2 linked regions of the Bdellovibrio bacteriovorus genome follow. The main gene of each other region encodes a partner of the protein of the gene in region 2 in a complex. Links are inferred from orthologs where the notes say so. Each region holds a gene or a part of one and is shown on either strand. Other genes may lie near its edges.

Region 1 (4,596 bases), 790 kb from region 2 along the record:
ATCGCCCCAGAACCAAGCATGGTTCCTAGTCCCGCCAAAGATTCATAATCTAGGTTTGCTTTAGCGACTTCTTCGGCCGTCAAAACCGGAGCAGAAGATCCCCCCGGAATCACCGCTTTCAGTTTGCGACCGGGTTTCATACCGCCGCACTCTTTCATGATGATATCCATCAATGGGTAACCCAACGGAACTTCGAAGTTGCCTGGGTTCACAACGTTCCCCGAAACAGAGAATAATTTTGTTCCTGCTGATTTTTCAGTTCCGTATTTGCGATAAACTTGGGCGCCATCACGAATGATGTAAGTGACTGCTGCCAAAGTTTCCACGTTATTTACGATGGTAGGCTTACGAAGGTAACCTTGAACCGCTGGGAATGGCGGTTTTAATTTGGGCTGACCTTTAAGACCTTCCAATGAAGAAATCATCCCGGTTTCTTCGCCACAGATGTAAGCACCAGCTCCACGGTAAACATCTAAATCAAAATCAAAACCTGATCCCAAGATATTTTTACCTAAAAGGCCCGCATCATAAGCTTCTTTCAATGCTTTTTCTAAGCATTGGATCGGGTAAACGTATTCACCCCGAACATAGATGTAGCCTTTTTTCGAACCAATCGCGAAAGCAGAAATGATCATACCTTCAATCAATTGATGAGGAGCACGCTCCATCATCATGCGGTCTTTGAAAGTTCCAGGCTCCCCTTCATCCGCATTACACAACAAATAACGAGGTTCATTATTTTTGGGCAGAAAGCCCCACTTCATACCCGTCGGGAAACCCGCACCACCACGACCACGCAATCCTGAAGCTTTCACTTCGTCGATGATTTGCTGAGGTTGCATCTTGAAAACTTTATGCAAAGTCTCGTAGCCGCCTTTAGCTTTGTAACCTGCTAAAGTTTGGTATTCGGGCAAATGATAGAATTCGGTTAATACTTTTGATTCAGCCATTACTTCATCCCTCTGAGAAGGTTCATCGCCGTCTCTGGAGTCAATTTCTCGTGATACTTATCATTCACTTGCATCATGGGCGCGGTTCCACACGAACCTAAGCACTCAACACGGCTGACAGTGAAACGACCATCTGCAGTCACTTCGTTTAATTTCACACCCAGCTCGTGGCAGATGTGATTTGAAAGTTCACGACCGCCTTCAAGCGCGCAAGAAATATTCGTGCACACTTGAACGTGGTATTTACCCACCGGCTTTTGATTGAACATCGTGTAGAATTTGAAAACTTCATTGATACGCGCTTCAGGAATTTCCATTACTTTAGCTAAGTAAGTGATCATCTCTGGAGTGATGAATCCTTTGTTTTCTTTTTGTGCAATATAAAGACTTGGAATGATCGCCGATTCCTTAGCTTCGTAACGAGCTAGTTCTTTCTTAACGTTCTGCAAGCCTTGTTCTGAAAGTGTAAACATATTAACGATCCAATTCCCCAGCGATAAGGTTCATAGAAGCGATAGTCGCGATGGCGTCAGCAAGCTGCGCACCTTTCACTACTGTCGGATAAGACTGATAAATCGCAAAGCAAGGTGGACGAACTTTCAAACGATACGGATTCGCAGAGCCATCTGAAACCAGGTAAAAACCCAGCTCTCCGTTGGCTGCTTCCGTGGCGTCGTAAACTTCACCCACCGGAGGACGAAGACCTTTAATGATCAACATAAAGTGATTCATCAAACCTTCGATGTTTCCGTAAACGTCTTTTTTCTCTGGCAGAACGATGCCTTTATCGCGGATCGTGTAATCCCCGCCTGGAACGTTTTTGCAGACTTGTTCGATGATACGAACAGACTGACGCATTTCTTCAAAACGCACCAAGTAACGATCATAGATATCGCCCGATGTTCCCACCGGAACATCAAAGTCTAAAGCATCATAACCATAATAAGGTTGAGCTTTACGCAAATCCAAGTTCACACCTGAAGCGCGTAACAACGGCCCCGTATAGCCCCATTGAATCGCATCTTGAGCCGAAACGGGACAAATACCACGAGTACGGTTGATGAAGATCTTATTGTCGACAACCATCGACGCCATTTCATCCGTGCCTTTGCGAATTTCTTTACAAAGAGCAAGGACCTCATCAAACCAACCCTCCGGCGCATCTTGAGCCATACCACCGACGCGAGTCATGGATACCGTCAAACGAGCTCCGCAAAGTTTTTCAAATAGGCCGTAAGTTTTTTCACGCAGACCAAACATATAGAAGAAGCTTGTTAAAGCCCCCAAGTCCATCGCGCCCGTACCGATCGCGATCGTATGATCGATGATACGAGAAAGCTCGGCCAAGATAACACGCATGGCTTGCGCTTTTGGCGGGATTTCAACGCCCAACAAACGCTCCACCGCTTTACAGTAGCCAATGTTATTCATCGGGGCTGAGCAGTAGTTCAAACGATCGGTGTAAGGAATAACCTGGTTGTACGGATGAGTTTCCGCCATTTTTTCAAAACAACGGTGAAGGTAGCCGATTTCATTGTTACAACGAACAATCGTCTCGCCATCCATTTCAGCCATAACCCTTAAGGTGCCGTGCATCGCTGTATGGGCCGGGCCGATGTTCAAAGGAACATATTTTTCATTCAACACATCACCTGGAGAACCCGGCTCGTTATTGAAGTGAATTGGCATCGACGTCGTGCAAGCTTGTTGCAAGTTCGCATCGTAATCTTTGCGCAGTGGATGGCCCACAAATTGATGGTGAGTCAAGATACGGCGCAAATTCATATGACCATCGAATTTAATCCCGAACATGTCATAAGCTTCACGTTCAAACCAGTCCGCACCACGGTAAGCCGGGATCGCGGTTCCGATAGACTCATTTTCGCCCACTTGCGCTTTTACGCGCAGACGTGAAGAGTCTTTGGAAGAAAAAAGATGATAAACAACGTCGAAACGTTTCGCGCGATTTGGATAATCCACACCACACACGTCCATCAAGAAATCAAAGGCACCACTGTCGTGAAGGTACTTCAACAACGCCGGCACATCTTCTTTTGGAACTTCAAGAACATCGTCACCCACGGCGTGGATGAATTTATAGTTCTCGATTTTAAATTTTCCCTGAAGGGATTGTTTTAAAGTCTCAAGCTTGTTCATATGGATTTTTCCAGTTGTCTTTCCAAGGACGCGGTTGATGAGTCGCGATCATACGTTGCAAGGCCATGATACCGTCCATAACAGCTTCCGGAGTTGGAGGGCATCCAGGGATGTAAACATCGACAGGGATGACTTTATCAACACCTTGAAGAACGTGATAAGCACGATAAAAACCACCTGAACTTGCACACGCTCCCATAGAGATCACGTATTTTGGTTCAAGCATTTGTTGGTAGATACGAGTAATAACTGGAGCCATTTTTTCCGTGATCGTTCCCGCAACAACAAGCAAGTCTGCTTGGCGTGGAGAGAAGCGGGCCACCTCGGCACCGAAGCGCGCAAGATCATATTTTGGTCCCATCACCGACATGAATTCGATACCGCAACAAGCAGTACCGTATGGCATCGGCCATAGTGAATTCTTACGTCCCCAAGCCACTATAGCGTCTAGTTTCGTGGTGAACGCAATATCGCGTGACATATCATCGATGGCTTGAGTTCCCTCAGCCCCGTGTTCATTTTGCATAGAAACACCTCTGCAATTTCATTTAGCTATCATTAAGTAGTTACTGAAAATCCGCAATCCTGACAACTAGATAAGTGCGATGTTGCGGTCTCGAGATTTCTTCAACGCACCTTTCCAAATTCGAGCGATTCCGTTGCTTATCTCGATGACTCACTTTTACACTTTAATTTGCGCTCTAAAAAGGGGACCAAGGCCGAGATTTCTTGGCTCGTCTTGAGAGTGGAAATCATCTTCGAGGGGGAACATCGATGAAAAAAACCATGCAGTACGTGAGCTCGGCTATTTTTGCGAGCTGCCTAATGGCAGGAACCGCACAAGCCAACGGAAAAAAACAAGATTTGCTTGTTAAACTCGCACCGGGATTCGTTGAATTCCAAATGGCGGGTGCGAAAGTCGAGAAATTGACGGAAACGTGGGTGCGCGTTCAGGCCCCTCGCGGAGTCAGCATTCAATCTTTAGAAAGAAACTCTGCGGTTGAGTATGTTCAACCGAACTATAAAATCACTTTGATGGAGGACTACTCCATTCAAGACCCTCTTCGCAAAGCCGCTTTAGCAAAAATGTTGTCTCGCAATCCTGAAGTTGGAACTTTGGCTAAAGTGGACAACCCTGCGATTCCTGACGCTCCGCAATCTACTTCGGGTGCAGATCCTCTTTTTGCTCAACAATGGGGCATGAAAGACATCGGCGTGATCGACGCTTGGAAAGTGACTCGCGGAAATCCAGACATGGTTGTGGCCGTGATCGATACGGGTGTTGATTACACGCACGAAGATCTTTTGCCCAACTTATGGAGAAACGCCGGCGAAATTCCAAACAACGGTATCGATGACGACAATAACGGTTACATCGACGACGTGATTGGCTGGGACTTTGTTTCTAATGATAACAAACCTTATGACTTGGCGATGGAACCCATCGACATCCTATTTAAAGGTGGAAATCCAGGTCACGGCACTCACT
Region 2 (4,311 bases):
GGCTTTGCGAATCGTATCTTCATCAAACTTGGTCACAAAAGTTCTGGTTGGAAGTCGATCCACGGGCGCGGTGTTTATTAAACTTAAATCGCGCACGCCCACCAAGGCCATGTTCAAAGTTCTAGGGATAGGAGTGGCTGACAAAGTTAAAGTATCAACACTGTTTTTGATCTTTTTAATTTTTTCCTTATGAGCAACGCCGAATTTTTGTTCTTCATCGACTATCAATAGGCCTAAATCTTTATATTGGATTGAGGATCCTAAGAGCTTATGAGTACCAACCACGATATCGACTTTGCCATCTTTAAGATCTTGCAAAGTCTTTTTAACTTCCGCGGTGGAGACAAAACGATTTAAGACGCGGATATCTACGGGCCATCCATCAAAGCGCTTTTTCAAAGTTTCAAAGTGCTGAAACGTCAGGACGGTGGTCGGCGCGAGCAAGGCCACTTGTTTTCTGGCTTGCACGGCAAAGAAGGCCGCGCGCATGGCGACCTCAGTTTTACCAAAGCCCACATCGCCACAGATAAGGCGATCCATCGGCTTCGTGGAGTGAAGATCCTTTTCAATATCGTTAATGGCGCGCAATTGGTCTTCGGTTTCTTCATAAGGAAAGCCATTTTCAAATAAAGAAATTTCGCTTTCTTTAAATTCGAAGGGCGGCCGATGAAGTTCGGCCCGTTTTGCATACAGGGCCAGCAAGTCAGACGCGATATCCCGTACATGAGATTTAACTTTGGTCTTAGTTTTTTCCCAGGCCGTGCCGCCAAGTTTATCCAGGACGGAGGTGGCGGCTGCGCCAGAAAATTTTTGCAGCTGTCCCACGCGATAGACGGGGAGGTAAAGTTTGTCTTTGTCTTTATACCCCACCTGAATGTACTCGGACTCCACGCCGCTGATGTTCATCAGCTTTAAGCCTTCATACTGTCCTACGCCATGCTTGACGTGAACGACCAAATCGCCCGGTTTTAAATCACCGAAAGCCAGGCGTTTTGCTTGCTTTTGAAAATCTTGAGCACCCGAAGAATCGCGCGAGCGAAGTTTTTTTCCGTAAAAATCTTCATCGCGCAAAAAGACAATTTTTTCTTCGTCTAAACGCAAGCTTTCAACCAGCCCGCGCGGAATTACATGCACGAGGCCGGCATCGCGGTCTTGCTCTTGAAGCCAGGTGTCCCAACGATAGTCGTCGTCGGCAATTCGCTGAATGCGCAAATCCATTTTTTCAAAGATCAGCTTTAGTTTTTCAATGTGGGATTGATTTTTAGATCCGACAAAGATGCGATATCCATCGGACTTCCAGCGGTGAAGTTTATTGGCGGCGGCTTGGGACCACAAATCGGATCCGATGGGATTTGCCAGGCTTAAGTTGTTAAAGTCTTGGGTGTTATAAGTTTTATATTCGACGTGAGCATCTTCGCTATTTTCTTCATCAAAATATTGAAGTGACGAAAAATAAACTTCGCGAGAGTTTTCGGGAAAACGCAGCTTTTCAAAACCCTCGTAAAGAGACTCAATTTCTGGGTGAATAACATATTTGCGACTTTGAGCAAAATCAGCTTTAAGATCGGATGCCAGCTCATCCGTGACGCGAGAAATCTCAATCGGATCTAAGAACCAAACGTTCACCGGCCCTGGGAAGTGATCTAGGGGCGAGGAAAGTTCCCCGTAAAAATAGGGCAAAAGAAACTCAACGCCGGGAAAGACATTTTTAAGAACCAAAGATCGCAACAGATCTTCGGCTTCAGCCTTATCGACTTCACGGCCATCAATCATGCCACGGACACGTTGCAAAAGCCGCTCATGGGTTTCGTCACGAAATAAAACTTCTCTTGCTGGAGTCAAAACAAACGATGAAAGTTCGTCCGTGCTTCTTTGGTCAGAGACGTCAAAATGACGAATGCTTTCCACCTGATCACCAAACAAATCTAAACGGACAGGCTTGTCGGTTGTCGGTGGAAAAATATCAACAATCCCCCCACGCAAAGCATACTGACCACGATCTTCGACCATGGGAGCTGCTGAATATCCTAAAGAATTTAAAAACTCAGCGATGTCTTCTGGCAATTCGTCGCCGGAAGAAACTTTGCGAGAGTTTTTCTTTAAAATTTCGACAGGCAGAGTTTTTTGCATCAGTGCGTCAGACGGGGATATGAAGATTTCTCCAGCTTTGGCATTTTGGGCCGCCGACAAAAACGAAATGCGATCACTGACAACTTTTGTGTTTGGATAAAGACCGGAATATGGAGAGACATCAAAAGAAGCGAAGAGGTGGCTTCGACGAGACGGGTCAAAGAACTCAATCAGCTCTGAAAGTTTGCGTGCATCTTGCGCACTACCAACTACAACCAGATGCGGCAAGCTGTTGATTTTTTTAGAGTAAGTTTGCGACAAGAAATACGCGAGCGCCAGAGGTGATGAGGCTCCGGTGACGTTGATTTTTCCTCGTGATGTTTCAAAGGCTCTTTCCAGAATGGATTCGAGTCTTGTGTGAGTGCTCTCGGCTTTCATGTGGTGGAGTTATCCTGCCATGCTTATCGCCTTGTTTCCATTCATATTTCTTGGTTTTCACAGACGACACATATATAACTAATTGAAATCCAAATAATAACGACAACTTTGGAGGGGCCATGCCACTCGGTGGTATTATCTTCATTTTTATTTTCATCGCGGTATTCGGTGCATTCTTGCTATGGGTCGCGTCCAAAACCGGCGGTAAAGCCAAGTATAATCCGGTAAAATTTGAACCGTACGAGTGCGGCTTACCATCTCAATACAAAAAAGATACGAAAGTTTCGGTAAAGTATTATCTGACGGCGATCCTTTTTATCTTGTTCGATATCGAGATCATCTTCATGTATCCATGGGCGGTTTCTTTCAGAGAATTCATCGCTACAGGGACTGGCGCATTCGTGTTGATTTCAATGATGGTCTTCATTGCGATCTTCATTTACGGATTGTTCTGGGAAGTAAAATCAAAAGCATTGGAATGGGACTAGTTCATGGGAATGGGTAAAGATATTTTTGAAATTACAGTCAACGGACTGAAATTAGTCGTCATCTTTCTGATGATGGTTCAAGCCGTTCCTATCTTGGTTTGGCTAGAGCGCCGTGGATCGGCATTTATCCAAGATCGTCTGGGGCCAAACCGCGTAGGACCTTTGGGTTTAATGCAGCTTCTTGCCGATGCCGTTAAGTTCTTAACAAAAGAAAACTTCGTTCCAGAAAGTGCGAAAACTTTCTTGTACTATGCAGCGCCGGTGTTTGCGTTGATTCCGGGTGCGGTGGCGTTTTCCGCGATTCCGATGTCGACACCCATTCAAGTAGCCGCGTTTGAAATGTTTGGCTCTTCTTGGGGGCCCTACACATTCCTTGTTCAAGGTTATGAAATCGGTATCGGCATCGTTTTCATCTTGGGTATTTCTTCACTAGCTTCTTACACCCTTTTGATGGCGGGCTTTGGATCGGGAAATAAATACGCTTTGATGGGTGCTCTTCGAGCGTCAGCTCAAGCAATCTCTTATGAGTTGGCTTTGGGTCTTTCTATCGTCGGCATCATTATGCTTTATGGAACTTTTGATTTAACGGCAATGACACTGGCTCAACAAGGTCCATTGAGTTTTAACTTCTTAGGTCACAATGTTGTGGCGAGCTGGCTTCCAAATTGGGGTATCTTTTACCAGCCGTTAGCGGCCTTGTTGTTCTTCACGACCACATTTGCTGAATCAAACCGCCTGCCATTTGACTTAGCTGAGGGTGAATCCGAGCTTGTTGCCGGTTTCCACACCGAGTACGGCGGATTTAAATTCAATATGTTCTTCATCGGTGAGTACGGCCATATGATGATCGCTTCTGGTTTAATGGCGCTATTCTTCTTTGGGGGTTTCAGCATTCCTTATGTGACTGTTGGCGAGCTTAATGAATGGGCGACTTCGATTGGTTTTGGTAGCGGTCTTGTGGCCCTTCTGCACTTCCTTTCGTTCTTTATCAAGTTTGCGTTTTTTATGTGGGTTTTCATTTGGGTTCGTTGGACGCTTCCGCGCTTCCGTTACGATCAATTGATGGCCTTCGGATGGAAAACGCTTTTGCCGTGGGCGCTAGCGAACACAATCGCGACCGCTTTAATTATTTACGTAGCATCATTGTAAGGAGACTGACGTGACTGCAGATGCTTTTTTATTTTGGTTCTTAGCTTTTGTCGTTTTAGCAAGCGGCCTTAGCGTGATCTTGATGAACAATCCGATTTATTCTGCTCTTTGCTTGGCCATGACCATGGTGGGAATTTCGGCGTTGTTTGTAACCTTAAACGCATTT

What was found. Proteins that work in one complex are often made in the same cells at the same time.
Region 1: the proteins of AZI86_RS06505 (region 2) and nuoD are in contact, whole or in part, in a cryo-EM structure (PDB 6ZJN), measured with the Thermus thermophilus proteins. The link is inferred for Bdellovibrio bacteriovorus from one-to-one orthologs. Residues at the interface, in WP_096411116.1 of Thermus thermophilus: Glu45, Ser46, Asn48, Pro50, Ala51, Gly52, Glu53; in WP_223903221.1 of Thermus thermophilus: Met26, Thr27, Asn29, Gly31, Pro32, His34.

Annotation. Positions count from the first base shown.
Region 1 is NZ_LUKE01000001.1:543,465-548,060, forward strand. Bases 767-3,754 are described here. They hold nuoD (NADH dehydrogenase (quinone) subunit D), read right to left. Parts: upstream 3,108-3,754; coding sequence 1,425-3,107; downstream 767-1,424. Other genes in these bases: nuoF (NADH-quinone oxidoreductase subunit NuoF), read right to left, coding at 767-950; AZI86_RS02625 (complex I 24 kDa subunit family protein), read right to left, coding at 950-1,423; AZI86_RS02635 (NADH-quinone oxidoreductase subunit B), read right to left, coding at 3,094-3,633. Also shown: more of nuoF, read right to left, coding at 1-766; AZI86_RS02640 (S8 family peptidase), read left to right, coding at 3,882-4,596.
Region 2 is NZ_LUKE01000001.1:1,336,720-1,341,030, reverse strand. Bases 1,609-4,311 are described here. They hold AZI86_RS06505 (NADH-quinone oxidoreductase subunit A), read left to right. Parts: upstream 1,609-2,627; coding sequence 2,628-2,996; downstream 2,997-4,311. Other genes in these bases: AZI86_RS06495 (NADH-quinone oxidoreductase subunit J), read left to right, coding at 4,156-4,311; AZI86_RS06500 (complex I subunit 1/NuoH family protein), read left to right, coding at 3,000-4,145; mfd (transcription-repair coupling factor), read right to left, coding at 1,609-2,508. Also shown: more of mfd, read right to left, coding at 1-1,608. UniProt on the Escherichia coli protein: NDH-1 shuttles electrons from NADH, via FMN and iron-sulfur (Fe-S) centers, to quinones in the respiratory chain. The immediate electron acceptor for the enzyme in this species is believed to be ubiquinone.